Regions from separate parts of the Dermacoccus barathri genome, predicted to be linked through region 4. Evidence: predicted binding sites of a transcription regulator. Region 4 holds the regulator's gene; each other region holds the start of a gene.

Region 1 (7,658 bases), on a different contig from region 4:
TGCGTCGAGCAACGCGGTGACTGCGCCCCGGGACAACAGTGGACGCGAGAGTGTCGATGTCGTGCCTGCGCGTCGCCGGCCGTCGCGCCCGCCGCAGGGCATCAGTGTCGTCGGCGGGCGCACGGTGAAACTGCACCGCGTCGTGGCGCTCGACCGGCTGGCGTCGGGCATCGGCTACCTCACGGTCGAGTGGCGCGTGCGTCAGCGCGGGTTCGACCTGCTGGCGCTGCAGGACGGTTCAACCGTGGCGGCCCGCGCCAACACCCTGACGATCGACCTCACGCAGCCGATGAACCGCGTCCTCATCGCCACCGGCACGCAGGGCACGATGCCTGTACCCGCCTCGGAACTGCGCGTGAGCAACGGCTCGACGCAGGTCATCATCCCCATCGACGGCGGCACTAGCCTCGGCGTCTGGCCGCGGCTGACCCTGACGCGTGTCGACGAGTTCGTCGTCATCCGCCACGAGCACGACCCGCTCTCGGGCATCCTCTCGGCCGTTGCCGGCGCGTACGGCTACGACGAACGCAACTTCGTCCTCGCCCACTCGCACGTGCTGCGCTGACGCCGGGCTCCTGAACTCACGAGTGCCCCGGAATCGCCGAGCGATCCGGGGCACTTCGGTGTGGGGCGTCAGTCGACGTCGAGGGGTGAGGTGCTCACCGTGACGTCGTCCTTGCGCAGTTCGTGCTCGAGGGCCTCGAGTTCGGAGACGCCGGCCATCTGGGCGGTCAGCTCGTCGAGGCTGACCTCGTCCTTCGACGCGTCGAGCGCCACACGGCCGAGCTTGAGCACGACGAAGTGGTTGCCCACGAGGTAGGCGTGGTGCGGGTTGTGCGTGATGAGGACGACGCCCAGGCCGGCGTCGCGCGCCGCCTGGATGTACTTGAGCACGACGCCGGACTGCTTGACGCCGAGCGCCGCCGTCGGCTCGTCGAGGATGATGACCTTCGCGCCGAAGTAGATGGCACGCGCAATGGCGATGCACTGCTTCTGACCACCCGAGAGTCCGCCGACCGGACGGTCGAGGTCGGGGATGACGATGCCCATCTTCGTCAGCTCTTCGCCGCAGATGGCCTTCATCTTCTTGATGTCGAGCACGCCGAACGGGCCGCGCGTCAGCTCGTTGCCGAGGAAGAAGTTGCGCCACACCGACTGCAGCGGAGCGAGCGCCAGGTCCTGGTACACCGTTGCGATACCCGACGCCAGCGACTGGCGCGGCGAGCTGAAGTGCCGCTCGTCGCCGGCCACGAGCATCGTGCCCGACGTGTAGTCGTGCAGGCCCGACATGATCTTGATGAGCGTCGACTTGCCGGCCCCGTTGTCGCCGAGCACGCACGTCACTTCGCCCGGGCGGACGGTGAGGTCGACGCCGCGCAGTGCGTCGACGTTCCCGTACGCCTTGCCGACGTCGAGGAGCTGCACGAGCGCGTCGGGATCGGCGACGTCGTCGCTCGTCGCCCGGCCAGCCGGCGTCGAGTCGATCAGCGCTTTCTCACGCTCCGCGGGCGTCTCGGCAGTTTCACGTGAAACGGCGTCGCGCTTCGTCGCGTCGGTGCCGTCGACCGGCAGACTTCCGGGTAGCTCGGCGTGCTCGCCGGCGGCTCCACCCTTGCCGGGCTTCTCGGGCTGCCCCGTCTTGATGCGGATCATCGTGAGTCCGCCTTTCGCTTGACGAAGGTGTTGAGCAGCGTGGCCGCGAGGAGCATGACGCCGAGGAACGCCTTGAACCAGTCGGGGTTCCAGCCCGCGTAGTTGATGCCGAGCTGCGTCATGCCGAACATCAGCGCGCCGAGGCTGGCGCCCACCGCCGAGCCGTAGCCGCCGGTGAGCAGGCAGCCACCGACGACGGCCGCGATGATGAAGATGAACTCGTTGCCGATGCCCTCACCGGACTGGACGCGGTTGAACGCGAAGAGCAGGTGCATGCCCGACAGCCACGCGCAGAAGCCGATGAACATGTAGAGGCCGATGCGAACCTTCCACACCGGCACGCCGACCGCGCGAGCGGCCTTCTCGTCGTCACCGATGGCGAAGATCCAGTTGCCGATCTTGGTGCGCAGCAGGACGAACGCGGCGATCACGGTGAGGATGATCCAGAAGATGATCGGGATCTTGATGTTGACGGGGCCGATCGAGAACGACGCTCCGAAGATCGCCTTGGCCGAGTCGAAACCGGCCATGTCGCTGATGTCGTTGCTCGCAACACCGCCGGTGACCGCGCGCGTCAGACCGAGGTTCACGCCTTGGAGGACGAAGAACGTCGCCAGGGTGATGAGGAAGCTCGGCAACCCGCTGCGGTTGAGCATGAAACCGTTGATCGCACCGATCGCGAGCGCGATGAGAAGGCTCAGCCCGACGGCGGCCCACACGTGGAAGTTGAAGTACCAGGCGAGCAGCGATGCCGACATTCCGGCGGTCGTGACGGCGACACCTGCGGAGAGGTCGAACTCGCCGGCGACCATGAGCAGCGCGACGGGCACGGCCATGATGCCGATGGTGGCGGCTTGGTAGAGGATCGTGCCGGTGTTCGCCATGTGGCGGAACGGCTCGGCCACGATGAGGAAGAACAGGGCGATCGCGAGAACGCCGAAGAGCGAGCCGATCTCGGGGCGGGAGAGGTATCGCGCCAGAACGTGGCGGTTCCTCACCCGGTCGTCGGCAGCGCTCGACGAGTCGCTCGAAGTGGCAGGAGTCGACACGCGGAACTCCCTTTCCGATGTGCGGGCATGGCGAAGGGGCGCCCTCGCCGTCCTTCATCGTAGGTCACGCGTGTATCGACTCGATACATTTCGTCGTCAGCGGGTCGGCCTCCCGGCCGGTGTCACTGCAGGACGACGAGCACCTCACCTTCCTGCACGACGTCACCGGGCTCCACGCGGATCTCGACGACCGTGCCGGGTTCCTCGGGCACGACCGGGATCTCCATCTTCATCGACTCGAGGAGCACGAGCTCCTCACCGGCCTCGACCTTCTGCCCGACGCGCACCGCGACGGAGTGAACGTTGGCGACGAGGTCGGAGGCGATGTGTTGGGCGGCCATGCTGGCATCGTCGCAGAGCCGATCGGTTACCCGCGCGTCCCACCGACGAGTAACTGTGGACGCGTCGCACCCCAAGGCGCAGGCGAGACGTCGAACCCGTCGAACCTCACCCACGACGATGCCCGCCGCCCTCGACGTGAGGTGCGGCGGGCATCGTCAGGCGTGATGCGTCCGGGTGAGGATCAGCGGCGACCGCTCTTGGCGTACTTCTCCACGTCGGCCACGTTGTTCTTGTCGATGAACGCGGGGCCGGTGAGCACCGGCTGGCCACCACCGACGATGTTGCCGTTGTTCTTGCGCAGCCACAGCGAGTCGACGGCGAGGTAACCCTGGAGGTACGGCTGCTGGTCGACGGCCCACTGCACGGAGCCGTTCTTGATCGCGCCGATGACCTCGCTCGAGGTGTCGAACGTGAACACCTTGGCCTTCGAACCGGATTCCTTGACCGACTTCGTCGCCGTCATCGCGTACGGGCCACCGAGGGCGAGCACGGAGTCGATCGTCTTGTCCTGCTGCAGCTTGCTCGTGATGGCGCTCTGCACGCTCGGCATGTCCTTGCCGTTGACGTAGAAGTTCTCCGTCTGCGCGAACTTGCTCTTCACACCGGCGCAGCGGTCGGTGTGGCCGACGTTGCCCTGCTCGTGGATGACGCACAGAACCTTCTTCGCGCCACCGGACTTGAGCTTGTCGCCCGCGGCCTCACCGGCGATCTTCTCGTCCTGGCCGTAGTAGCTCTCGACGCCCATCTTCTTCCAGTCGTCGAGACCACCGTTGAGTGCGACGACCGGAATGCCGGCCTTGCGGGCGGCGTCGACGGCGCTCTTCATGGCGTCGGGCTTCGACAGGGTGACGGCGATGCCGTCGACCTTCTTGTCGATGGCCTGCTGCACGAGGTTCGCCTGCTTCGGGCCGTCGGGGTCGGCCGTGTACTCGAGCTTGACGTTGTCCTTGGCCGCCGCGTCCTCGGCGCCCTTGCGGACGATGTCCCAGAACGTGTCGCCCGGGCCGGAGTGCGTGATGAGCGCAACCGTCATGCGCGGCGTCGTGGCCTTGCCGGCGTTCATCGACGCCTGCTCCTCGGCCTTGCGGCCACCCGTCGCACTGCAGGCGGTGAGCGACGTGGCGAGGACGGCGACGGCCGCCATCGACAGGGACTTACGCATGGGCGTTCCTTCCAGAACAGGCCGAACACATGTGCGGCCAGAGGTATCGCCGTCCATTGTGCACCACGCAATGTCTCGGTTCGATACATCCGGAGTCCGCCGGGGAGTCCTCCTGTGCGCACGCTGCCGCGTTACGTTGAAGACATGACGCAGAGCCAGACCCACGGATTGCCCTCTTGGCCCACCGACGCGGCCGCGGAGTTCAACGCCGCGATGACGCTGGCCGACTCGGCCGCCGCCTACATTCGGGCCGCCTCCGGCGTCGAGTACGTCGACGCTCTCCTCATCCTCGGCACGGGATGGCGCGGAGCCTTGGACGCGCTGACGGGGACTTCCGCCGCAGATGAGAGCGACGCCGACGGTTTCACGGGAAACATCGACGCAGAGACGTCGGTCGAGGTGCTGTGGCGTGCCGACGCACCGTCCGTGCCGGGCTTCGTCGAGCCCGCGGCTGAGGACAACCGTGCCGAACTTCTCCTCGTGCGGATCGGTTCGGACGATACCGACGACGTGGCCGGCGATGTGCGCCACGTCCTCGTCCAGACCGGGCGAGCGCACCTCTACGACGGGTACGGGGTGCACGCCGTCGTCCACCCCATTCGGGTTGCGGCGGCACTCAACGCCGAGCGTGTCGTGTTCACGAGTGACTGCGGTTCGCTGCGCGACGACATCGCCCCCGGCACCGTGCTCATCATTCGTGACCACCTCAACCCGACGTTCGCGACGCCGCTCGTCGGATCCGCGAAGTTCGCGGACCTGCGCGGCATGTGGTCGCAGAACCTTGCCGAACTCGCCCGTGAGCACGAGCCGTCGCTGCGTGACGCGTGCTTCGCGTTCGTTCCCGGGCCGCAGTATCAGACCCCGTCCGAGGTGAAGATGCTGCGCAACGCCGGGGCGGACTGCGTCGGGATGTCGACCGTGCTGGGTGCCCTTGCGGCCCGCGAGCGCGGCATGGAGATGGTCGGCCTGTCGGTCGTGTCGTCGGCCGAAACGAACGACGACCCGAACGACCCCTTGGCCGTGCTGCGGGAAGCGCGGCGTGCGACGGAGCGTCATGCGGGCCTGCTGCTGCACCTCGTGACGGTCGACTGATCGGCGACCGCCACGACACGTCGTCGCCCCAGCAGTTCTCGGCGCCCGCGCGCGTCGGCGAAGTACCCTGCGCAGCATGAACCTCTCGCTGCCCCGCCGCACCGTTGCCCTCGGCCTGCTCGCCGGTTCGCTCGCTCTCGCCGGATGCGGCAAGGACGACTCGTCGTCCGGCTCGTCGAGTTCGGGAGGCTCGGGCAGTGCGAATGCCTTGACGCAGTGCCCGCCGGCCGACGGTTCCGCGCAGAAGAAGCAGAGCTTCGACGACGCCCCGCCCATGTGCATCGACGCGAACAAGACCTACACCGCGACGATGACGACGGACGTCGGCGACGTCGTCATCACGCTGGATGCGAAGAAGGCACCGAAGACCGTCAACAACTTCGTCGTCCTCTCCCGCTACCACTTCTACGACGGCGTGAGCTTCCACCGCGTCATCCCCGGCTTCATGGCGCAGGGCGGCGACCCGAAGGGTGACGGCACGGGCGGGCCGGGCTACACGATCGAGGACGAGTTCCCGCAGCAGGGCGAGTACAAGGAGGGCTCGATCGCGATGGCGAACACGGGCCAGCCGAACTCCGGCGGCTCACAGTTCTTCATCGTCACCGGTGATTCCGGCACGGCCCTGCCGCCGCAGTACACGCTCTTCGGCCAGGTGAGCAAGGGCATGGACGTCGTGAAGAAGATCGAGGCCGACGGCAACCAGGACGGTTCACAGGAAGGCACGCCCGTGAAGAAGCACACGATCACGAGCGTGAAGATCGAGGAGAAGTGAGCCGCGAGTTGCCCGAGGAGCTCTACGACGAGGAATCCGACGGCGTCCGCCGCACGCTCGACGCCGGCGGACTGAGCACGAGAGACGTCGGCCGCACCAGCGGCCGGGCTTCAGACGTGGTCACGCTGCAACCGAGAGCGGGTCAGTCGACGTCGATGCGCGCCGCGAGTTCGGGGTAGGTGACGACGAGGCCGTGAGCGTCGACGGCGAGGTCGACGCTCACGTCACGCGTTGCCGAGCGGTAGTGCACGACGGAGACGACGCGATCGTCGAGGGCCGACGCGATGTCCGAAAGTCCCTCGGGGCCCGAGGAGTACACCTGCGCCGACGGGATGACGGCGAGGTCGGGCAACGACACCCACGCCGTCGTGATCGGACGCTCCCCGACGCCGGCCGCGTCCACGCCGAGCCGGCGGATCGGCATCGTGTTCGTCAGCGGGCACCCCGCTAGATCGACGTCGAGGGCCTCGACGAAGAGTTCCAGCGCGTCATCTGCGATGCCGATCGGGCCGAAATCGCCCGGTACATCACCGGATTCGCCGCTCTCGCACCGCCACACGGAGCGCGACCCTTCGTCACGACGCCACAGATTGAGGTGGCGCTGCCACACCGGCTCGGGGGAGCCACCGGTCTCGTCGGGGGCGTCGAGATCCTCGGCCGCCGACGACGGCGCGTAGCCCTCGACGTCGACCGTGAACAGGCGCGTGCGCCAGGACGAGTCGACGACGAGATCCCACTGGGCGCGGTAGCGCTCCGTCGACTGCCGCCCCGTGGCGACGAAGCCGCCGTCGGCGTCGAACTCGACCGACGCGACGTCGAGACGCGACTCGTCGTCCAGCCCGCGCCAGACCACCTCAACCGTCGTCATCGCGCCACTCCCTCTCGCATCAGCAGATGACACATGCAGCCATCACGCTACGCACGCGACCTCGGCCGGCACCCGAAGAACACACGGTTTCAGCCCTGCGACTCAGGCTGCTCGGCCCACCACGTCCGCAGCCGGTCGGCCGCCGCCTCCTTGCCGATGACTCCCTCGTCGAGGCGCACCGACAACAGGTACTGGTAGGCCTTGCCGAGCACCGGGCCGGGCTTGATGCCGAGCACCTCGGCGATCTCGTTGCCGTTGAGTTCCGGACGAACGGCCGCCAGTTCCTCCTCGGCCTTCAACCGCTCGATGCGGGCTTCGAGGTCGTCGTAGGTGGCCTGCAGGCGAGCTGCCTTGCGCTTGTTTCTCGTCGTCGAATCGGCGCGCGTCAGCAGATGCAAGCGTGAGAGCAACGGTCCGGCGTCCGTGACGTAGCGGCGCACCGCCGAGTCCGTCCACTCCCCGTTGCCGTAGCCGTGGAAGCGCAGGTGCAGCTCGACGAGCCGGCACACAGCCTTGATCGTGTCCTTGTCGAAGCGCAGCTCCCGCAACCGCTTTCGTGCGAGCTTCGCACCGACGAGCTCGTGGTGGTGGAAGCTGACGCCGCCGCCCGATTCGAAGCGACGCGTGTCCGGCTTGCCGATGTCGTGCAGCAGCGCGGCCAGGCGCAGCACGAGGTCGGGCCCTTCGACGACCTCCGCCTCCTCGACCCCGGGAACGTCG
Region 2 (7,658 bases), on a different contig from region 4:
GTGAAATCCGGCGTCGTCACAGTCCTTTTCGGCGGCGCGGAAGCGGTCGATCTGGGCGGCGACCTCGGGGTGGCGCGGTTCGTCGGAGCGGACGAAGTGGGTGAACAGACCGACCACCTCGACGAGGCCCCTCCCCCGCGCCTCGCGGGCGGCGGCCACGAGCTCGGGCCACTGGTCGCCGTACGCGCCGTTGCGGGCCATGCCGGTATCGACCTTGAGGTGGACGCGGGCCGCGCGCCCGGCGGCCTCGGCGGCTATCGCGACGTCGCGCACCATGGCTGCCGACGAGACCCCGAGGTCGATGTCGCGGCGGATCGCCGTTTCGAAGTCGGAGCCGGGCGCGAGCAGCCAGCACAGCACGCGGGCGTCGATTGCGGCGTCGCGTAGCGCGGTGGCTTCGTGGAGTTGCGCCACTCCCAGCCAGGTCGCTCCCCCACGCAGCGCGGCGCGGGCAGTCGGCACGAGCCCGTGGCCGTAGGCATCACCCTTGACGACAGCCATGAGCTGGGCGTCACCCACTCGCGCCTTGAGCGTGGTGGCGTTGCGCACGATGGCGTCGAGGTCGACGACGACGCGGGCCTGCGCACCTTCGAAGGCGAGCCAAGCGGGGTGGTCGGACGGCGTCGGGGCGTCGGCGGCGGGCACGTTCATAGCGACTCAGTCTTTCACTAGCGCGGGAAGCGTCCCGCACGGCGTTCCTCGTGCACCCGCCGCTGTTCGGCGACCAGTTCTGAGGCGACGCGTCCCAGCGACGTGGCGACATCGAGGGCGCGGACGGGGCCGTCGGGGTTGGCGAGGTGCGCCGCGCGTCCGTGGGTGTACGCGGCGAGTGCGGCGGCGCTCCTGGGCTCGAGACCGGCCGCGAGCAGGACGCCGAGGAGCGCGGCGAGCACGTCGCCCGTTCCGGCGGTGGCGAGCCAGTGCGGGGCGCGGTTCTCGATGGTGACCGGGCCTTCGCCGGGCGAGGCGATGACGGTGACGCCGCCCTTGAGCAGGACGGTCGCGCCCGTCTCGTTGGCGGCACGGCGAGCCCACGTGACGGGGTCGGCTTCGACTGTCGAGCGTTCGACGTCGATGTCGCGCGACTGCAGGAGCGTCGCGAGCTCGCCGGCGTGGGGGGTGATGACGGTCTGGGCCCCTTCCGGGCGGACACCGGGCTCGAACCAGGTGAGCGCTCCCGCGTCGATGACGACGGGTTCCTCGGAGCGCAGCGCGGCCATGGCGGAGTCGTAGCGGTCGCTCTCGTGCTCGCGTTCACTCGGCCCGTCGATTCCGGAGCCCACGACCCACGCCTGCACGCGACCACTGCCGTGCACGACCTCCGGCGCCGCTGCCGTGACGGCGTCCTCTGCGCGACGCGGGCCGACGTAGCGCACCATGCCTGCTCCGGCCGTTACCGCCGCGACGGCACCGAGCACCGCGGCTCCCGGGAACGCGTCACTGCCCGTCGCGAGACCTACCACTCCGCGCGTGTATTTGTGATCGCGCGGGCCGGGTACGGGCCACAAGTGCGCCAGGTGCGTACCGGACAGTCGCATGGCTTCCTGTTCGCCAAGAGGGAGGTGGACGCCGATGTCGACCACCTCAATTCGTCCGTTCGCGGCGGGTGCCAGCATGAGCGAGGTCTTGGGCCCGCCGAAGGTGACGGTGATGTCGGCACGGAATCCTGGGGTGGGGCAGTCGACGGCCACCACGAATGCCTGGATCGGAATGAGGTCGGCGAGTTCCTGCCAGGTCGAAGCGCGCCCGGGATCGGCGCCGATTCCGAGGATGCCGTCGACGACGAGGTCGGCGTGCGCGATCGCATGGGCGTTCTCACGGCCGCCGCCCTCGGGCTCCGCGCCGCTGTGGGAGGCGGATTCGTACCGGGCCACGTCGACGCCCGCTGCACGCGCTGCGGCGACGCCCTCGACGTGTGCCTTGTCGGCGACAAGGAGAGCCAGACACTCGAAACCGTCAACTGCGAGATCGCGGGCGGCGTACAACGCGTCGCCACCGTTGTTTCCGGGCCCAACCAGGACCACGACCCTCGGCGACGTCACGCCCCGCCGCTTGAGTTCAGCGACCTCGCGTCTCACGATGTCGGCGAGCCCCCTTGCGGCGCGCTGCATCAGAGCACCGTCGGTGAAGTCGTCACCCGTGGCTTCTTCAGCAGCGCGTACGGCGTCAACCGACCACGCTGCTCGAATGCCGCCGTCGGAGTTGTCCCGCCAGGCAGCAGCACCACCATCCGCGTCCTGAACCTCCCCCGCGCTGGCGTCACGCCGACCGCCACCGTTCGGGCTCAGCCGTCCCGATCCGTCTGGCGTAGACGCGGGGGTGTTCTCGTGGCGAAGGTCGTCATCCGCCATGTCAGCCCTCCGCGATGCAGACGGCGGAGGCGATGCCACCGTCGTGGGTGAGCGAGAGGTGAAGCGCGTCGACGTCGAGCGCGCTCATGCGAGCTTGCACGGTGCCGCCGGTGCGGAAGTAGGGCTGGCCGTCGCTGTTCTTGTCGACCTCGGCGTCCTGCCAGCTCATTCCGGGCGGTGCGCCGAGCGCCTTGCTCAGCGCTTCCTTCGCTGCGAAGCGGGCGGCCAATGAGCGGATCGGCAGGTCGCGCTCGCTCGGCGTGAACAGCCGGTCACGCATCTGCGGGGTGTCTGCGAGTTTCTGCGCGAACCGGTCAATTTCGACGACGTCGATTCCCACTCCAACGATCATGTGGCCAGTCAACCACGCGTCGTTTCTTCCTGTTCAGCTGCGGGTCACCGGCCTGCGGCCAAGGAGCCGAATCCCAGCCACGGGCGCGCTTGTCTGAGTCAGGCGGCTGGGGCTGTGAAGACTGCCGGCTGCGGCAGCGTCGGGCCGCTGGGGAGAGTCAGCCAACGGTGGCCGGTGGGCGACTCCCAGAGGCACTCGCCGTCCGCCTGCATGACGACCGCGAAGCCGCCGAACGTCTTGGCGCGGTGGTGGTGACGGCACAGGCACTGGAGGTTGGCCGGGCTCGTCGCGCCACCTTCGGCGAAGGGAATCACGTGGTCGACGTCCGTGACGTCGGCCGGGCGGGTGCAGTACGGGAAGCGGCAGTGCCCGTCACGCGTCTTCACCGTGCGCTCGACCAGCGTCGTCGGTCGGTACGAATCGGTCACCGTCGCCAGCGTTGTGACGCGCTCGCCGTCGACGGCCACGAATTCAGAGACGAACTTCGTGCCGACTGCCCCGGCCAGCGCACGAACCGTGGCCGCATCGACGATTCCGACTCCGGGCACCTCCACGTCGCCGAAGGGCATGCGAACGTCGTCGCCGAACCACGCTGCCGCGTTCTTGCGGGCAGAGCTCTCCCCGGAGCATCCGGTAGAGCCGTGCGCGCGAGCGAGAACAGACCGCGACGACAGAGGTTCAGCGGGCGATGACGTCGATGGGCGCACGAGGACGCGCAGGTGCAATGTCGTGGTGACGGTGGCCTGACCGAGGAGGAGGTCGACGAAGGCGTCGGCGCGGGATGGACCGGCGAAGAGCCCGTGGCCGGCTCCGTCACCACTTCTCGGCGCGTTGTCGCGCAGGAACTGCGCCCTCGCGTCGATGGCGGCTCGCACCGTTGCGGCATCGACCGAGTCGAGCACGACACACATTTCGGTGAGTTGGTCGAACTCGAGGTGCGGGGAGAACCACACGCCCATCTCGCGGCGCTGTTCAACGGGATCAACGGGCCGCGCCAGACCGAGTGACCGCAGGAGGCGCTTCGTCTGCCGGCGGGCGCCTTCGACCGTCATCGTCGGGATACTGCCGGCCGCAAGAAGGCGGTTCACTTCGTCGAGATCGGGAGCCTCGACATGTTCGAGCTCGGACGCGATCGCGGCAACCGTGGCGAAGCGAACCTCACCGCGAAGGGCCGATCGAAGCAGTTCGGGGTGCCTGCAACGCAGCTGCGCGGCGTCATCGGCCATGGCGCCTGCTGCACCGGAACTCATGCCGAGGGCCGGTCCGAAGCTGTCGCCAGCGAATTCCCCCGGAGCGAGCGGGTACGACACGTCTCGCAGGTGCTCGAACTCCAGCGCCTCGACCTGCCGCACTGCTTCGGCGTGCTCGGCGGCCATGACGCGCACGAGTGCATCAGCGGAACGAGAAATCGTGAGCACCGCAGCGGCCGCACCTTCGAGCTGCCGAGCCGTCTCCACCGACTCGGCGATGCGCTCGTCCAGCGACGCGCCGATCTCGGGCGGATCGAGCAGCGGCGAAACGCTCACGAGGGCTTGCTCGACCACAGCTTCGGTGAGCACCGTCCATGCAGCGAGCAACCGCTCGCGAGGCATACGAGACACCGCGTCGGCGGTCATCTCGAGGTGCTGTTCCATGAACTCATTTTAGTACACCTGTTCGAACAGATGTAGAGGACGCTCCCCCAATTTCGCGGTCCGCCCAGACATTCCGCGACGCGCACCGTCAGCTCCGTGGGCACCAGGCTCAGCGTCCGGATCACGGAGCCGGCGTCGACCCGGGGCGCGCGGACGCGCAGGAGCAACACACGCAAAATGACTCCCAAATGCGCGAGACATCGCACAAGTGGGGAAGCCCGAGCCGAATACGTCCCGACTTGCGCGACCAACCGCCCAAGTAGGAACCAAGCAAACGGGGGCCAGTGCGCGTCCATAACAAGCACACGAACGGTGACCAAAAGACAGGCGACCCAAGCACCAGCGCCGTGCCCCAAGAAGACGAGTGGACACGTCTCCCGGCACCCCAGCCGACCACATCCACGCCCGAAGAAGTCCGCTGACGATAGCCCGGCCGCGCCGCCCCCGACAGTGGCTGTTCCCCACAAGCGCGAAACATCGCGCAAGTGGGTACCCCCGAGCCGAATACGTCCCCACTTGCGCGACCAATCGCCCGAGTAGGAACCAGGCCAACGAAGACGACGCGCGCACCAAGCACCCACGGCCGGCGACCAAAAGACAGGCAACCCAATCACCGGCGACGTGCCCCAAGAAGGCGAGCGGACACGTCTCCAGGCACCCAAGCCAGCACCATCCATCCCGCCAACTTCGCCGCCCCGCCCATGGGCATCGCAGGCGATCACGCCGCCCATCCCCCACACCCAAACCCCACAAAACGAAAACCGCGCCGCCCCACAGGGACGACGCGGTTTCCAGCGAAACAGAGGGTCACTCCACGGTGACGGACTTCGCGAGGTTACGCGGCTGGTCGACATCGAGGCCCTTGGCCGTGGAGAGCTCCAGCGAGAACACCTGCAGCGGCACGATGGCGAGCAGCGGTGCGAGCAGCGGAGCCGACTTCGGGATGCGGATGACCTCGTCGGCGAACGGCACGACAGCCTCGTCGCCCTCTTCGGCGATGACGAGGGTGCGAGCGCCGCGAGCGCGGATCTCCTGGATGTTGGAGACAACCTTGCCGTGCAGACCGTGCGGGGTATCAGGGCCGGGCACGACGATGAACACGGGCTGGCCGGCGTCGATCAGCGCGATCGGGCCGTGCTTGAGCTCACCGGCGGCGAAGCCTTCGGCGTGGATGTAGGCGAGCTCCTTGAGCTTGAGCGCGCCCTCCATGGCGATCGGGTAGCCGACGTTGCGGCCGAGGAAGAGCACCGAGCGCGTGTCGGCCATGAAGCGGGCGATTTCGCGCACGCGGTCGAGGTGGCCGAGAAGCTCGTCGATCTTGGCCGGCATCTCCTGCAGTTCGGCCATGACCTTCTTCGCGTCGTCGGCGTACGTGCCGCCGCGCAGCTGCGCGAGGTACAGGCCGAGCACGTAGCAGGCGGTGATCTGCGCGAGGAAGGCCTTCGTCGACGCGACGGCGATCTCCGGGCCGGCGTGCGTGTAGAGCACGGCGTCGGACTCTCGCGGAATGGTCGCACCGTGCGTGTTGCAGATGCTCAGCGTGTTCGCGCCCAGGTCACGGGCGTGCTTGACGGCCATGAGCGTGTCCATCGTCTCGCCCGACTGCGAGATCGAGACGACGAGCGTGCGCTCGGAAACGATCGGGTCGCAGTAGCGGAACTCGTGCGCGAGCGCGACCTCGACGGGGATGCGCGTCCAGTGCTCGAGGGCGTACTTGGCGACCATGCCGGCGTAGGCGGCGGTGCCGCAGGCGACGATGGTGATGCGATCGATGTTCTTGAGCTCGTCCTCGGAGATGCGGATCTCGTCGAGGGCGAGGCGACCTTCGGAGTCGGTGCGTCCGAGCAGCGTGTCGCGCACGGCGTCGGGCTGGTCGAAGATCTCCTTCTCCATGAAGGTGTCGAAGCCGCCCTTCTCGGCGGACGCGGCGTCCCAGTCGACGTGGAAGGTGTTGCCCTGAGCTGCGGAACCGTCGAAGTTCACGACCTCGACGTTCTGCGGCGTGATGACGACGACCTGGTCCTGGTCGACCTCCATGGCCTCCTTCGTGTAGCCGATGAAGGCGGCGACGTCGGAGCCGAGGAAGTTCTCGCCCTCACCGAGGCCGATGACGAGCGGCGAGTTGCGGCGCGCGGCGACGACCTGGTCGGCGTTGTCGGCGTGCACGGCCAGGAGCGTGAAGGCGCCCTCGAGGCGGTTGACGACCTCGAGCATCGCGGCCTTCAGGTCACCCTTGTACGCCTTCGCGAGCAGGTGCGCGACGACCTCGGTGTCCGTCTCGGACGTGAACTCGACGCCGTCGGCGAGCAGCTCGTTACGCAGGGGGTGGAAGTTCTCGATGATGCCGTTGTGGATGAGGGCGAGCTTGCCGTCCGCGCCACCGCGGTGGGGGTGGGCGTTCGCGTCGGTGGGGCCACCGTGCGTGGCCCAGCGCGTGTGCCCGATACCGGTCGACGACTCGGGCAGCGGGTTCGCCTCGAGTTCGGCCTGCAGGTTGGCCAGCTTGCCGGCCTTCTTCGCCGTCGAGACGTGGTCACCGGTCACGAGCGCGATGCCGGCCGAGTCGTATCCGCGGTACTCCAGGCGCGCGAGACCCTCCATGACGACGGTCTGGGCGCGCTCGTCGACGCGCGGGCCGACGTATCCAACGATTCCACACATGGGCGACAGCCTACTCGGGGCGTCGGCCCCGGCACGAATACGCGGGAACGCGCGGCGCGGCCCGCCGGGCTGCGTTGTGCCGCACCGGCTCCCCGACACGCCCCGGCTGCGGCACAATGACGGGGTGAGTCGCCCGCACCTGCCTCCTCTTCCGAGCCCGTACGTCGAACTGACCCGTGAGGACTGGGCCCGACTGCACGACTCGCGTCCCATCGACCTGACGTCCGACGACGTGCGTCGCCTCTCGGGCCTCGGCGAGCGCATCGACCTCGCGGAGGTCGAGGACGTCTACCTGCCCCTGTCGCGCCTCGTGAACTTTTACGCAGGCGCGACGAAGAGCCTGCACCGCATCACGAGCGACTTCCTCGACGAGCGCCCCGCGAAGACGCCGTTCATCATCGGTGTGGCCGGTTCGGTGGCCGTGGGCAAGTCGACGACGGCGCGCGTTCTGCGCGAACTCCTCGCCCGCTGGCCCGACACCCCGCGCGTCGAACTCCTCACGACAGACGGTTTCCTCTTCCCCAACGCCGAGCTGGAACGCCGCGGCATCATGGATCGCAAGGGCTTCCCCGAGAGCTACGACCGCCGCGCGCTCGTGCGCTTCGTCGCCGAGGTGAAGGGCGGCAAGGCCGAGGTCGAGGCTCCGGTCTACAGCCACCT
Region 3 (7,658 bases), on a different contig from region 4:
GACCCGGACGTCGAACGCAGCAGGTCGACGACGGGCTCCGCCTCGCTGTGCGTCAGCGAGGCTCCGCGATACAGCTCGAGGGCTTCGTCGTGCTCGCCGCGACGCAGATGCTCCGTGACCTGGACGGCATCGATGAGCAGTGGCCCCGTGAGGCGGTAGGGGCGGCTTTCGAGGTTCGGCGCGCCGGGAATCGTGTCGAGCCGTCGACGAAGCCGCAGCAATTCGCCGCGGATGGTGGCGGGCGGCGTGCCGTCCGGGTAGATGAGGGCCCCGATCTCGTCGGCGCTGAGGCCTTGGGGTTCGAGCGCGAGTGTCGCGAGGAGTTCGGCGTGGCGGTCGGTGAGTGCGTGGGTGGCCGTACCCGTTTCGATGCAGGGGCGGCCGTGGTGGACGAGACGCAGCCGCGCGCTCGTGTGCGGTGGAGGGCCGACCGGCACCCCGGCGAGGCGAAGTTCACGAGCCACCGCGGCCGCGGTGGCCTGCACGAGTGCGAGGGTGCGCCGGTCTGCCGCAGCGTCACCTCCCGTCACGTCGAGAGCGCCGAACACCTCGCCGGTGACGGGGTCGACGAGCGGCGCCGCGGAGCAGCTGAACGGGTGGACGTCCGGGCGCGTGTGCTCCTCGCGATGGATGGAGACCGCTTCGCCGCGGGCCACAGCTCGGCCCGGCGCGTTCGTGCCGACCTGCGCCTCCGACCAGTTCGCCCCCGCGGTGAAGCCGATGCTCTCGGCGCGGCTGCGGGCGCGGGAGTCTCCTTCGACGTAGTGCAGGCGTGCCTCGCGGTCCGCGATGGCGATGACGAGACCCTCGTCGCGTGCCGTCGAGCTCAACAGCGAACTGACGAGGGGGATCGCGTCGGCGAGCCGAGCGTGGACGCAGCCGGGGCCGCACCCGCAGGCGCAACCCTGTGGACGGGATTTGTGCCGCATCCCTTCCCCTCTCGCCGTGACCCACCTCACACTACACGCGTCCGGGGTGGGGTGGGTCGGCGGCGTGACGCTGCGTGCCGTGTGTCCACGAACTCATCTGCGACGCAGGCTGCCGCCCTTCGCAGCCGCCTGGCTCACACGAGACGTTCGAGCGTCTCGCCGCCGTTCCAAACGACGCCGATCTGCCGGTAGTAGCCGCCGATGATCTCGTCGACCTCCAGGGCGGCGAGTTCCTCCGTGGGCGATTCGAACAGGCGCAGATCGACGTCACCACGCCACGCCTGCCCGCCCTCGAACTCGGCCGCGCCGGACGAGATGAGCTCGCTGTAGGCGTCGCCCGTCGCCCCGCGGGCGATGTCGGGGTAGATGCGGTGGTGGGCCATCGGGTGGCCGTTGACGAAGCCGTTCGTCTCACTCGGCTCGCGCAGCGTCAGCACGGCCTCGGCGAGACGACGGTCGCCGGCGGCGAGCGTCGCACCGAACATGCCGCCCTCGGCGATCTGCGGCGCACCCTGCGCGAAGGGGTGGGGGCGCGTCTGCCACATCGAGCCGAGCTTCTTCGGGTAGCCCTGGTGCAGACCGCGGCCGATCGCGAAGTCCTTGTCGACCCAGATGTAGACGCAGCGGCTGAACGTCTTGCCCTTGTACGAGCAGCGGACGACGGCGAACGCCTCCTTGTACTGGGCGCGCACCGGGTCGAGCAGCTCCTCGCGGGAGCTGGAGCAGCTCTGCCAGTCGGCCCAGATGAGCGCGACGGCGCCCGGGTCCTCGTCAGCGAGTTCCAGTGGGGCGGGCAGGAGTTCGCGCACACGCTCCGGGTTGGTGCGGTACTCGACCGTCAGCAGGTCTCCCGAGTAGTACCACGGCGGGCTCGGGATGATGCCCGAGGTTCCGCCGGCGGTGCGGGGGTAGAAGAAGCCCTTCTGGTCGCTCATGTGCGTGCACCCTTTCACCGTCTGCGGCCCGTGCCGCAAGTTTGTTGCCGCGAAATCGTTCGTGTCCGTACGACACCGGCTAGGCTACCCGATCAAGAGAGGTTGTGTGGCCTGAGTCACACAGTTACTGTTCGGATCCGAACGACCTTTTGACTCACTCCCGGCACGGCAACCGTCGGGGGAGGCGTTCGCTCACAAAGGCGTGAAAGGCGATGGCATGACGAAGATCGACTCAAGGCTCATGGCGGAAGCCATGAGCAAGTGTGCGGCGGAGGGCATCGACGTCGTCCGCCTCGGCTACTCCGACATCATCGGCACCGACCGCAGCAAGGATCTGCTCGTCAACCGCTTCGAGCGCACCACCGGCCACGGCGTCGCGTTCTGCCGCAGCGTCTACGGCACGACGCCCATGGGTGACGTCGTCGACATCGAGGGCGGCCTCGCCGCGGGTCTGCCCGACATCGTGGCCTACCCCGACATCGAGACGATCAAGACCGTGCCGTGGGAGCCGGGCGTCGCCCACGTCATCGCCGACGTGTTCAACCCGGACGGTTCGCCGTCCGCCGAGAGCCCGCGCTACGTCCTCAAGCAGGTCATCGAGAAGTTCAGCTCCATCGCGGGCACCCCGATCTGCGGCCCGGAGCTCGAGTTCTACCTCCTCGAGGAGTCGGACACGAACGACTCCGGCTGGGCGCGCTACGGCGAAAGCCCCGGCAACGTCTATGTCTCCGGCCTGCGCGGCGACCCCGAGAACGTTCTGCTCGCCTCGCTGCGTCAGCTCGGCGCCTACGACCTCGACGTCATCGCCGCGAACCACGAGTTCAGCTCCGGCCAGTTCGAGATCAACCTCTGGCACTCCGACGCACTCGACGCCTCCGACCGCGCGTTCCGCTTCAAGGCCGCCGTCAAGGAGATGGCGCGCGCCGGTGGCAAGCTCGCGACGTTCATGGCCAAGCCGTTCAACGACGAGGGCGGCTCGGGCTTCCACCTGCACTTCTCGACGCAGGACGCCGCAGGCAACCACCTCTTCGACGACCCGAACAGCCACAACGGCCTCTCCGCCGTCGCTCACCACGCGATCGGCGGCATCCTCAAGCACGCCCCGGCCCTCGCGGCGCTCGCGAACCCGACGATCAACTCCTACAAGCGCTTCGGCCCGGACACGCTCGCCCCGTGGCTCATCGACTGGGGTCTCGACAACCGCAGCGCGATGGTGCGCATCCCCCCGGAGCGTGGCTCGGCGTCGCGCCTGGAGCTGCGCCTCGGCGACGCGTCGGCCAACCCCTACCTGCTCACGGCGGCGACGCTGGCCGCGGCCTACCTGGGCATCAAGAACGAGATCGACCCGGGCCCCGCGCTCGAGGGCTACGGCTACGACCCGGAGCGTTCGCCCAAGCTGCCCTCGTCCCTGTGCGAGGCGCTCGACGCCCTCGAGGCCGACTCGGAGATGCGCGAGGTGCTCGGCGAGGGCTTCGTCACGACCTTCCTCGCGTACAAGCGCAACGAGATCGAGCGTTTCAACGCCTTCATCACGGACTGGGAGTTCCGTGAGTACACCTACCACCTGTGATCCAGACTTCAGCGATTGAAGGAGACCGACATGACCACTGACGTGGGTGCCGCACCCAGCAGCGAGTACACGCTCGAGGACGTCGACCTCGCGAACCTCGACCGGTTCCGCGACAACGAGGGTTGGGCCCAGTTCGCCGCCCTGCGCGCCGGTGACCCGGTGCACTGGAACGAGGAGTCCGACGGCATGGGCTTCTGGGCCGTCACGAAGTACGACGACATCTGGGCCGTCGACAAGGACTCCGAGACGTTCACGTCGGAGAAGTTCGTCAACCTCGAGGACGTCGACGACGACCTCATGGACTTCCGCCGTTCCATGCTGGAGACGGACGGCGCGCGTCACACGGCGCTGCGCAAGCTCATCCAGCGTGAGTTCTCGCCGCGCAACCTCCTCAAGAACTACGAGGCGTTCCTGCGCGAGCTGACGAAGAACACGATCGACGAGGCGAAGAAGACGTCGCCCGACGGCGAGTTCGACTTCGTCGAGAAGATCTCGGCCGACTTCCCGATCCAGGTGCTCGCGCGCCTGCTCGACGTGCCGCGCGACCACACGCCGCAGCTCATCGCGTGGGGCAACGAGATGGTGGCCAACACCGACCCGGACTACACGCAGCACCTGCTCGACTCGCCCGAGTCGGAGAAGTACCGCCACCTGCCGTTCCGTTCGCCGACCGTGCAGGACGTGTGGGACTACGGGCGAGACCTGCGTGACAAGCGCGTCGGCGGCGAGGGCAAGGACCTCGTCTCGATCCTCGCGAACAAGATGCCCGAGGACGGCGTGCCGCTCTCGGACCAGGACTTCAACAACTACTTCTCGCTGCTCGTCATCGCCGGCAACGAGACGACGCGCCACGCGATCAGCCAGATCATGCTTGGCCTCATCGCGCAGCCCGACCAGTTCAAGCTGCTCAAGGAGGACCCGTCGCTCATCGAGTCCGGCCTTGAGGAGCTGCTGCGCTGGGCGACGCCGGTCTACCACTTCCGCCGCACGGCGACGAAGGACGTCGAGCTCGGTGGCAAGCAGATCAAGGAAGGCGACAAGGTCGTCATGTGGTTCGGCTCGGGCAACCGTGACGAGGACGTCTTCGAGAACCCGAACAAGATCGACGTGACGCGCAAGAACGTCGACCACATGACGTTCGGCAAGGGTTCGCCGCACCTGTGCCTCGGCAACAACCTCGCCCGCCTCGAGATCCGCCTGCTGCTCGAGGAGCTGCTGCCGCGCATCGAGAAGATCGAGCTCGTCGGCGATGTGAAGCGCGTGCGCTCCAACTTCGTCAACGGTGTGAAGAAGTTCCCGGTGAAGGTGACCTGGGCGGAGTGATTCGACCGCCAAAGATCCCCACTTGCGCGACGAATCGCGCGAGTGGGGATCTTTGCGCCTGGTCTGTCCCCCATTGAGCGACATCTCGCGCGAGTGGGGGGCGAGGGATGCCCGACGCACGCTGACGCGCGGTCCGATCGTCAGGTGAGCTCGGCTGCGAGGCGAGTCAGAAGGGTTGGGACATCCCGTTCTGCGGTGGTTCGCAGGAGGCGTCCGTCCGTCAGTGCGTAGCCGTGCGCGATTCGATTGCGCATGCCCCACATTTCCTTCCACTCGCCCATGCAGACGCGGTCACGCATCTCGACGGGCAGTGCGGAGATCGCCTCCAGGGCGGCCGACAGGCGCATGGCGATGGCGTCCGGCGCAACTTGCGTAGCGGGTTCGTCGAGGTAGGTCACGACGAACTGCAAGTGGTAGCGGGCTTCTTCAACGTTCTCGGCGGGTGTGCGTCCGGTGGGGCTCACAGCGGAACGGCTTCCTTCAGGACGCGTTCGCGTAGGTAGGGCCTCAGCCCCGAGTCGGGCGTGAGTTCCACTGTCGCGCCCACTTCTTCGGTGAGTCGTGACTGGAGGCGCTCGAGGTCGAGCAGGCTGAGGTCAGCGAGGCTGAGGTCCGCCAAGAGATCGATGTCAGAGCCGGCGTGCTCGCGGCCCGTGGCGACGGAGCCGAAGACACGCACATTGCGTCCCCCGGCATCCTCGATGAGGCGGATCACCGCTTGGCGGTGGGCGCGCAACCTGCGGGCAAGAGGTCCGGACCCGTGGAAGCGGATGAGGCGCGACACCTCAGGCTGGCTGCGTCCGATACGCCGGGCGATCTCGCGCTGGGAAATCCCCTCGCGGTGTGCGTCGCGGACGGCAGCGGTCAACATGGCGCGAGCGTCACGCGTCATGCGGTCGCTCGCGGCTGCGATCTCCTCCAAGCCCGTCGCCATGGCTACAGACTACAGCCGATAGCAAGACCTATCGGTGAATCCTCAGTCCTCGACGATGACGAGGACGCCCTTGTCGGCGACGACGGCGTCGAGGTCGATGCCGGTGAGGTCGACGACGGCCTGCTTGAGGGTCTTCTCGGGGTCGCCGTCGATGATGGCGGTCGGTTCGCCCTCGACGGGCTCGCCGTCCTCCGCCGTGACGCCCGACGCGTCGAGCGTCAGCATGCGGCTCTGCTCGTCGCCGTCGACGATGAGCAGCCACGTCTTCGAGTTGCCCGCGAAAACCGCGGTGACGGCCTCGTCCGCGATGTCGGGGATGAGGTCGGGCTGCAGCATGAGCTCGTAGCCGACGAGGACGACCGCGTCCTCGTCGTCATCCGTACGCGCCGTGAACGCGCCGACGTACCCCGCCGGCAGCGCGTTGGAGATGGCCTCCTCGCCCGTGACGTAGTCCGTCGTCGGGTCGAGAATGCCGCTGGGCAGCGTGTCGATCGTCAGACCGGGCAGGACCGCAAAGGCCGTGTTGAGTGCCATGCCTCCACTCTACGGCGTGGCGCGATGTTGCCTGGGAAACGCGGCACCGGTGCCGCGCACGCCGCTCAACATCGGGTCAGGCGTCGACGGCGCGGGCGAGCTTCTCGACGGCGGCGTGGATGTCGTCGATGAGGGGCTCGGTCTCCGGCTTCATCGTCACGCTGCGCAGGATGCGCGCGCCCGCCTCGGGAGCCTCGCCGGGCACGTCGTGGCCACGGTTCGTCATGTCGTCGGGCTTCACCTGGTACGTCGCGACGAAGAGCGACTCGTCACGCGGCGCGTTCATGCCGTTCGTGAGGATCGCGCCCGAACGGCGGTCGACATCAGCGAGAGAGTCGCCCTTCGGGAAGTAGCTGACGATATCGAGGTCGGGCTCCTGGTAGAGGTCGAACACCTCCGAGCCGCGCAGCTTCTCGGCCCACGCCAGCGCGGCGCGACGTCCCGGCGCGACGATCTCGCCCATGCCCTCCCGCGTGAGCGGCAGTAGCTGGAGCGTCATCCACAGCGCCGCCGCGGACGCGCCCGAACGCGAGCACTCGAGCGAGATCTCGCCCATGTGCAGGTCGTCACCGCTCGTGAAGTACGTGTACGGCGAGGTGTGATCGTAGAAGTTGGCCACGTTCGGGTCGCGGAACAGCACCGCGCCGCAGCCGTACGGCTGCAGCCCGTGCTTGTGCGGGTCGATGACGACGGAGTCGGCCTCGTCGATCGCCCGGAAGGCGGCGGCCACGTCCGGCGCGAGAAGGTCGTCGCCCTCCTCGGCGAGCAGGCGGAAGAAACCGCCGTACGCCGCGTCGACGTGCACGCGCACGCCGTACTTGCGGCACAGCGGAATCGCCTTGTCGATCGGATCGACGGCCCCCAAGCCCGTCGTTCCGGCCGTCAGGACGACGGTGCCGATGCCGCCCGCCGAGATGAGGCGTTCCAGCGCCACGAGATCCATGCGTCCACGCGAGTCGGTGGGTACGGCGACCGACGGCACGTTGAGCAGGTGACTCATGCGCCCGTGCGTGTAGTGCGCGTCGGCGCTGTGCGCGATGGCCTTGCGCGGATGCGTCTCGCGCGCGACGAACAGCGCCTCGAGGTTGGCCACGGTGCCCGACGTCGTGAGGTGGCCAAGGTGGCACATGCCGCTCTCGTGCTCCGAGTCGTCATGCGGCACACCGAAGCTCGCTGACGAACCGTTCTTGCCCTCCATCGCCTGACGATGCGCGCGGCAGCCGAACATGTGCGCGATCGCGTCGACGCACTCCTGCTCCATACGCGTCGTCGCGGCGCCCGCGTCGAGGTCGTGGTTGTTCGGGTTGATGAGCATCGTCGTGAGGTAGCCGACGACGGCCGCCGGGTGCGGCGGCTTGAGCATCTGCCCGACGTAGCGCGGGTGGAAGAACGGATAGTTCGCGCGCAGGCGCGTCGTCAGTTCCTCGAAGGCG
Region 4 (7,658 bases):
CGGGCAGGGAGATGCCGCCTTGGTACGCACCGGCGAGCAGGCGGCGATCCTCGTCGACACCGGACCCGAGGAAGGCGACGTCACCGGGTGCCTCGATCGTCACGGCGTGACGCGCGTGGACGCCGTCGTGCTCACTCACCTGCATGCCGACCACGTCGATGGTCTCGGGGCCGTACTCGAGCGGCAGCCGTCGGTCGAGGTCTTCGTGACGTGGCTGACGAGCCACAGCTCGAGCCCTCGTGGTGGGCGAGGGGAGAGGGATGCCGATGCCCAGACGACGCAGGTGTTGCGCCGTCACGGGAAGGTTGCGCAACGCCTCGCACCGGGTCAGCAGGTCCGTGTCGGTGACGCCGTGCTCGACGTCCTCTGGCCGCGCCGAGCGTTGGCGGCGGGTTCGCCGGTCAACAATGCTTCCCTCGTGCTCGATGTGGCGACGCCGAGCGTGCATGCGCTCATGCTCGGCGACGTCGAACGGGAGGCGCAGGCCGCGTGCATCGGGGAGGTGACGCGCCGAGCAGCGTCGCGTCCCTACGACCTCGTCAAGGTCGCTCACCACGGCAGCGCGAACCAGAGTGCCGGGCTCTATCGGGCGGCTTCGGCGCGGGTCGGCCTCATCGGGGTGGGGGAGGGCAACGATTACGGACACCCGAAGGAATCGCTCCTGTCGTTACTCGCCCAGAGCGGAACAGCCGTCTACCGAACGGACCTTTCAGGAGACCTCGACGTCGTACCCGTCGGTAGATCGCTCACGGTCGAACCGCAGAGATGACACCGGTGAGAGTCGTAGGAGATTCCACTCGCGAGCCGGAGGGAACCGGCTACAGGTTCGGCAGAGCGTCGGTTGCTTCCCGCAGCGCGTCGAGGGTGGCCTTGACCGCCGGCACACGCTGGAGGTCGGGCGTGGTGACAGCCTGAACCGAACGACGGCTCGCCGGCTCGATGGCGATGGTGGCCACGCGGGGGTGCTGGGTCGAACGCAGGATGAGCTCCGGGATGAGGGCCACGCCCAACCCCTCGGCCACGAGTCCGAGCACGGTGACGTAGTCCTCGGTCTCGAACGCGACGTCAGGGGTGTAACCCGCCGAGGTGGCGAGCGAGAGCAGGTGGCCCCGGCAGCGCGGGCATCCGGCGATCCACGACGCGGACTCGAGCTCCTCCATCGACACGGAGCCCCTTCCCGCAAACGGGTGATCGGCCGGTACGGCGAGGCGCACCTCGTCCTCGAGCAGGTCGAGCGTGGTGAGCCCCTCGAGATCCTCCGCGTGTGCCGCGATCTCGTCGCCGTCGTAGGAGAACGCGACTGCAACATCGCAATCTCCCGCCCGAAGCGCCGCGAGTGACTCCGGCGGCTCCGCTTCCGCGAAGGTGACCTGAACGTCGGGGTAGCGCTGCTTGACGAGCGACAGCGCTCGTGGGACGACGGTCGACGAGGCCGAGGGGAAGGCCATGAGGCGCACTCGTCCCGCCCTCAGGCCGGCGATCGAGGCCACTTCGCCCTCCGCCGCCTCGAGAGCGGCGAGCACCGGAGTGGCTGTGCGGGCGAGCACGTGGCCCGCCTCGGTCAGACGCACCGAACGTCCGAGGCGCTCGACGAGAGCCGTGCCCGTCTTGTCCTCCAAGCGGCGCACCATCTGGGACACGGCAGGCTGGGAGTAGCCCAGGGAAGCAGCGGCAGCGGTGAAGCTACCCTCCTGGGCAATGGCTTTCATGACCCGAAGGCCGGCGGCGTCGATCATCCGTAGAGAATAACCCGGCGTTATCGGATGTTGTAGTTTCTATCGATCGTCGTATGAGAGGGGCCACCTGTGACTGCAGAGTTGGCGGAGTTCGTCGCGCAGGGCGACCTGTTCGTGCTCACCGGGGCGGGTCTCTCGACCGAGTCGGGCATTCCCGACTACCGCAAGCCTGACGGCACCCGCCGAACGGTTCCCATGACGTTCCAGCAGTTCCTCAGCGGGGACGACGCGCGCCGACGCTACTGGGTTCGCAGCGCCGTCGGGTGGGAACGTTTCGCCGCGGCTCGGCCCAACGGCGGCCACCACGCTGTTGCAGCCTTGCAGCGCGCAGGTCTCGTGCAACACCTCGTGACGCAGAACGTCGACGGTCTTCATGCGGCCTCCGGAGCGGACGCCCTCGAACTGCACGGTTCGCTCTCCTCGGTGCAGTGCGTCGAGTGCGGCAGCCGCTCGGATCGAGCGGAGTTCCAGGGGCGCATCCGCGACGCCAACCCGAACCTCCCGCGCGACGTGGCCCTGTTGGCCGACGGAGACGCCGAGGTTGCCCGGAGTGCGCAGGATGCCTTCGTCCTCGTGGCATGTCCGCACTGCGGCTCGCTCGTCGTCAAGCCCGACGTCGTGATGTTCGGCGAGAGCGTGCCCACCGCGACGGTTGAGCACTGCTACGCGCAGCTCGAACTGTCACGGGCGGTTCTCGTTCTCGGAAGTTCGCTCAAGGTGATGTCGGGCTTCCGGTTCGTCTCGGCCGCGCTTAAGTCGGGCAAGCCCGTGGCCCTGGTCGGTCTGGGAAGCATGCGCGGTTCGGAGCGCGCCGATCTCGTGCTGCACGAACCGCTTGGTGCCACCCTCACCGCGACATGCGAACGCCTCGGCCTGCAGGTGCAGACCGAGGCGAACGCGACGACGTGAGGGTGGGCGAAAGTCAGACGCTGCGCAGCACCGCCGTGACCTTGCCCATGATGCTGGCTTCGTCGCCGTCGATCGGCTCGTAGTTCTCGTTCGCGGGCAGGAGCCACGTCTTGCCGTTCGTGCGCTTGAACGTCTTCACGGTGGCCTCGCCGTCGAGCAGCGCAGCCACGATCTCACCGTTGGACGCCTCCGGCTGCTGGCGCACGACGACCCAGTCGCCGTCGCAGATGGCGGCTTCGATCATCGAGTCGCCGACGACCTTGAGCAGGAACAGTTCGCCGTCACCGACGATCTGACGGGGGAGGGGGAACACGTCCTCGACGGCCTGCTCGGCCAGGATCGGCCCGCCGGCGGCGATGCGTCCGACGACGGGGACGAAGGAGGCCTGCGGACGCTCGTTGCCCGAGTCGGTCTCGTCGTACGTGCTCTCGGACGCTGCACGCACCGAGGTGCCTCCGCGGTAACCGCGGGTGTCGGCGCCGTCGTCGGGAGAGACGACCTCCATGGCGCGAGGGCGGTTGGGGTCGCGACGCAGGTAACCCTTGCGCTCGAGCGTGGCGAGCTGGTGTGCGACGGAGCTCGGGCTCGTCAGCCCGACGGCCTCACCGATCTCGCGCAGACTCGGCGGGTAACCGCGCTCGTCGACCGAGCGCCGGATGACGGTGAGCACTTTCTGCTGGCGCGGGGTCAGTTTGCCCTTCGCGCGGTTGTTCATGGAGTGGACCTCACCCATGGCGTCTCCTCACATCGACGAAAACAGTGATCTCGCGGACGCGGACCTCGGTGCGGAGCCCTGATTCTCCCCGGAATTCCGGGGTTGTCGGTGGCCGCTGATTCGGTGTGAGCGTTCGGGATCAACGTAGGCACCACCGTACACAGTTTTCGCAAACATGTACGAGAAACACGCCGCCGACGGCCTTGCTTTCGAACGTTTGTGTCGTACAGTTGTTCTATCGCACGGATGTTCGATGCATCCGCGCCGAGTCAGGAGGAATGAACATGAGTGCTGTGCCCAGTCTGGACGCCCCGGCGGTCGCGCCGAGCCCCCGTCGTCACCTGCACCTCGTTCCGTCGGGGCCTGCGGTCGTCGATTCCCTTGAGGGTGGTCGTAGCACGCGGCGCGCCCCGTTGACGCGTCGTGCCGTTCTCGCTCGCCGTCGCTTCGCCGCCCTTCTGGCGCTTCTGGTTCTCGTCGGCGGTGGCCTCCTTGCGGCCAAGGCCGTGGCCGAAGCTAACCCTGCCGGTGGCGCGACGTCGGTCACGGTGAAGGACGGGGAGACCCTTTCTCAGATCGCCGCTCGTGAGCTGCCGTCCCTGCGTAACGACCGTGGTGTCGTGGCCATCCAGGAGGCCAACAACATGAGCTCGATGCACGTTCAGGCCGGCCAGCGAATTCTCGTTCCGGCAGGCTGAGCGGCCCCCTCGGCGTGTCGCTGGGGCGAGCCGCACATCTTTTCCGCGTCATTGCTGGGGTTGGTGCGCCGGGTTTGCCGACACGGTTGCGAGCGGTCGCCAACGCAACCTAGGATTCCTAGATGTAGGGCATAGGCGCCCTAATGCCCCCAACATGTGGTTGTTTGCGGAAGAATTACCGCGATGCCGGTGTTGGGGTTCATACCGTCACGAGGCGGTGGAATCCTGCGATCGAGAGGCGTGGCACGTGCACTGTCCCTTCTGCCGCAACGCCGACTCCCGTGTGGTCGACTCCCGTTCGACCGAGGACGGCACCTGCATCAAGCGTCGCCGCCAGTGCCCCGACTGCGGCAAGCGTTTCTCCACCGTCGAGACCGCGAGCCTCACGGTCGTCAAGCGCTCCGGTGTGAGCGAACCCTTCTCTCGCGACAAGGTCATGTCGGGCGTGCGCAAGGCCTGCCAGGGCCGCCCGGTTTCCGACGATCAGCTCGCCGTCCTCGCTCAGCAGGTGGAGGAGTCGATCCGCTCCAAGGGGGCTGCGGAGATCGACGCCCACGATGTCGGCATCGAGATCCTCGGCCCGCTGCGCGAACTCGACCATGTCGCGTACCTGCGGTTCGCGTCCGTCTACCAGGCCTTCGAGTCACTGACTGACTTCGAGGACGCCGTCGCCGACCTGCGCAGGCACGCTCTGCGCGACGCCGGCTGAGCACCACCGGCTCACCCCCTACTTCACGACACACCACACCAAACCCACGAGAAGTGCCAGGAGGCATGCGGTCATGACCGAGACCACGAAGGCTCGAGCCAAGTCGGGTCGCCGGAACAACGGCGTCACGATCGAGCGGATCTTCACCACCCCGGGCGTCCACCCCTACGACGCGGTGACCTGGGAGCTGCGTGACGTCGTCCAGCAGAACTGGAAGACCGGCGAGACGATCTTCGAGCAGCGTGGTGTCGAGTTCCCCGACTTCTGGTCGCTCAACGCCTCCACCATCGTCACGACGAAGTACTTCCGTGGCGCGCTGGGGTCGGACGCTCGCGAGAAGTCGCTCAGGCAGCTCATCGACCGCGTCGTGCTCACGTACACGAAGGCCGGCAAGGACAACGGCTACTTCGCGTCCGACGCCGACGCCGAGATCTTCGAGCACGAGCTCACGTACGCCTTGCTGCACCAGGTCTTCTCGTTCAACTCGCCGGTGTGGTTCAACGTGGGTACGGCGAGCCCGCAGCAGGTCAGCGCGTGCTTCATCCTGTCCGTCGACGACTCGATGGACTCGATCCTCAACTGGTACAAGGAAGAGGGCTTCATCTTTAAGGGCGGCTCCGGTGCCGGCCTCAACCTCTCGCGTATCCGTTCCTCGAAGGAGCTGCTGTCCTCCGGTGGCACCGCCTCCGGCCCGGTCTCGTTCATGCGCGGCGCCGACGCCTCGGCAGGCACCATCAAGTCCGGCGGCGCCACGCGTCGTGCGGCCAAGATGGTCGTCCTCGACGTCGACCACCCGGACATCGAGGAGTTCATCGAGACGAAGGCGCGCGAGGAGGACAAGATCCGTGCGCTGCGTGATGCCGGTTTCGATATGGACCTCGGTGGCCGCGACATTGTCTCCGTGCAGTACCAGAACGCGAACAACTCCGTTCGTGTCAGCGACGAGTTCATGAAGGCCGTCGTGGACGGCACAACCTTCGGCCTGCGTGCCCGTGACACGGGTGAGGTCATCGAGTCGGTCGACGCCCGCGAGCTGTTCGACAAGATCAACAAGGCCGCGTGGGAGTGCGCCGACCCGGGTGTGCAGTACGACGACACGATCAACGCGTGGCACACGAACCCGGAGACGGGCCGCATCACGGCGTCCAACCCGTGCTCGGAGTACATGTCGCTCGACAACTCCAGCTGCAACCTGGCCTCGCTCAACCTCCTGAAGTTCCTCAAGGACGACGACACGTTCGACGCCGTCACCTTCCAGAAGGTCGTCGAGCTCGTCATCACGGCGATGGACATCTCCATCTGCTTCGCCGACTTCCCGACGGAGTCCATCGGCAAGACGACGGTCGACTACCGCCAGCTCGGCATCGGCTACGCCAACCTCGGTGCGCTCCTCATGGCCACCGGCCACGGCTACGACTCGGACGGCGGCCGTGCGCTGGCCGGTTCCATCACGTCGCTGCTCACGGGTGCCGCCTACAAGCGCTCCGCCGAGATGGCTTCCGTCGTCGGACCGTACGCCGGTTACGCCCGCAACGCCGACGCTCACAACCGCGTCATGCGCAAGCACCGTGCCGCGAACGACGAGCTCGCCTCGCACAAGGACATGGGCGCCATGGCCAGCGACATCCACGCGCTCGCGACGAAGGCCTGGGCCGACGTCGTCGAGAACGGTGAGAAGGGCGGCTTCCGCAACGCGCAGGCCTCCGTCCTCGCGCCCACCGGCACCATCGGCTTCATGATGGACTGCGACACCACCGGTATCGAGCCGGACTTCTCGCTCGTGAAGTTCAAGAAGCTCGTCGGCGGCGGTTCGATGCAGATCGTCAACCAGACGATTCCGCGCGCGCTGAAGAAGCTCGGCTACCAGGAAGAGCAGATCGAGGCGATCGTCGAGCACATCGCCGACAAGGGCCACGTCATCGACGCTCCCGGCCTCAAGCCGGAGCACTACGAGGTCTTCGACTGCGCCATGGGTGCGCGCTCCATCTCCCCGATGGGCCACGTCCGCATGATGGCCGCCTGCCAGCCGTTCCTGTCGGGTGCTATCTCCAAGACGGTCAACCTGCCGGAGTCGGCCTCGGTCGAGGACATCGCCGAGGTGCACCTTGAGGGTTGGAAGCTCGGTCTCAAGGCCATCGCCGTCTACCGTGACAACTGCAAGGTCGGCCAGCCGCTCTCGTCGGGCAAGAACGAGAAGAGCTCCGAGCCCGCGACGGCCACGGAGACCGTCGCCGAGACGCCGGTCGAGAAGATCGTCGAGTACCGCCCCGTGCGCAAGCGCCTGCCGAAGCGTCGCTCGTCGCAGACGACGTCGTTCGCCGTGGGTGGCGCGGAGGGTTACCTCACCGCCGGCACGTACGAGAACGGCGATCTCGGTGAGCTTTTCCTCAAGTTCGGTAAGCAGGGTTCGACGCTCGCCGGTGTCATGGACGCGTTCTCCATCGCCGTGTCGATCGGCCTGCAGTACGGCGTGCCGCTCGAGACGTTCGTCGAGAAGTTCACGAACCTGCGCTTCGAGCCGGCCGGTATGACGGACGACCCGGACGTGCGTATGGCGCAGTCGATCATGGACTATGTCTTCCGCCGCCTGGCGCTCGACTACCTCGACTTCGACACGCGTTCGTTCATGGGCATCCACACGGCCGAGGAGCGCGCTCGCCAGCTCGAGACCGGCTCCTACACGCCGATCGAGAGCGACGACGAGCCGTTCGACGCCGAGTCCAACTCGCAGTCCGTCGCCCCGGCGGCGGCACGCGGTGAGCGTCCGGCAGCTGCCACCTCCACGGAGGAGCACGTCGACGAGGTAAAGTCCGGTTCCGGTGTGGCCTCCGCCCGTGAGGTCGGCTCCGAGATCCACAGTTCGGCCGAGCTCATGGAGAAGTTCCAGGGCA

The links. The regulator LexA, encoded in region 4, represses DNA repair genes until DNA is damaged. The targets are predictions, from matches to a motif close to TCGAACANNTGTTCGA.
Positions count from the first base shown of each region.
Region 1: the regulator LexA is predicted to act here: its motif matches at 4,228-4,243, upstream of IM689_RS10485 (phosphorylase family protein).
Region 2: the regulator LexA is predicted to act here: its motif matches at 4,348-4,363, upstream of IM689_RS03200 (HNH endonuclease signature motif containing protein).
Region 3: the regulator LexA is predicted to act here: its motif matches at 2,002-2,017, upstream of IM689_RS02865 (acetoacetate decarboxylase family protein).

Region 1 covers NZ_JADCTK010000005.1:61,560-69,217, reverse strand. The annotation lists gene IM689_RS10510 (hypothetical protein) at 1-565, shown strand, start outside; gene IM689_RS10505 (ATP-binding cassette domain-containing protein) at 634-1,653, opposite strand; gene IM689_RS10500 (ABC transporter permease) at 1,650-2,702, opposite strand; gene IM689_RS10495 (biotin/lipoyl-binding carrier protein) at 2,825-3,043, opposite strand; gene IM689_RS10490 (sugar ABC transporter substrate-binding protein) at 3,226-4,206, opposite strand; gene IM689_RS10485 (phosphorylase family protein) at 4,351-5,298, shown strand; gene IM689_RS10480 (peptidylprolyl isomerase) at 5,375-6,070, shown strand; gene IM689_RS10475 (putative glycolipid-binding domain-containing protein) at 6,213-6,938, opposite strand; gene IM689_RS10470 (CCA tRNA nucleotidyltransferase) at 7,028-7,658, opposite strand, start outside.
Region 2 covers NZ_JADCTK010000002.1:24,839-32,496, reverse strand. The annotation lists gene alr (alanine racemase) at 1-651, opposite strand, end outside; gene IM689_RS03210 (bifunctional ADP-dependent NAD(P)H-hydrate dehydratase/NAD(P)H-hydrate epimerase) at 669-2,351, opposite strand; gene IM689_RS03205 (holo-ACP synthase) at 2,353-2,703, opposite strand; gene IM689_RS03200 (HNH endonuclease signature motif containing protein) at 2,802-4,337, opposite strand; gene glmS (glutamine--fructose-6-phosphate transaminase (isomerizing)) at 5,145-6,998, opposite strand; gene coaA (type I pantothenate kinase) at 7,123-7,658, shown strand, end outside.
Region 3 covers NZ_JADCTK010000001.1:587,667-595,324, reverse strand. The annotation lists gene IM689_RS02870 (GAF domain-containing protein) at 1-929, opposite strand, end outside; gene IM689_RS02865 (acetoacetate decarboxylase family protein) at 1,064-1,864, opposite strand; gene IM689_RS02860 (glutamine synthetase family protein) at 2,082-3,434, shown strand; gene IM689_RS02855 (cytochrome P450) at 3,465-4,757, shown strand; gene IM689_RS02850 (HepT-like ribonuclease domain-containing protein) at 4,898-5,221, opposite strand; gene IM689_RS02845 (nucleotidyltransferase domain-containing protein) at 5,218-5,691, opposite strand; gene IM689_RS02840 (hypothetical protein) at 5,734-6,225, opposite strand; gene IM689_RS02835 (pyridoxal phosphate-dependent decarboxylase family protein) at 6,302-7,658, opposite strand, start outside.
Region 4 covers NZ_JADCTK010000004.1:282,329-289,986, reverse strand. The annotation lists gene IM689_RS09395 (ComEC/Rec2 family competence protein) at 1-769, shown strand, start outside; gene IM689_RS09390 (LysR family transcriptional regulator) at 819-1,736, opposite strand; gene IM689_RS09385 (Sir2 family NAD-dependent protein deacetylase) at 1,806-2,645, shown strand; gene lexA (transcriptional repressor LexA) at 2,659-3,378, opposite strand; gene IM689_RS09375 (LysM peptidoglycan-binding domain-containing protein) at 3,645-4,058, shown strand; gene nrdR (transcriptional regulator NrdR) at 4,306-4,767, shown strand; gene IM689_RS09365 (vitamin B12-dependent ribonucleotide reductase) at 4,841-7,658, shown strand, end outside.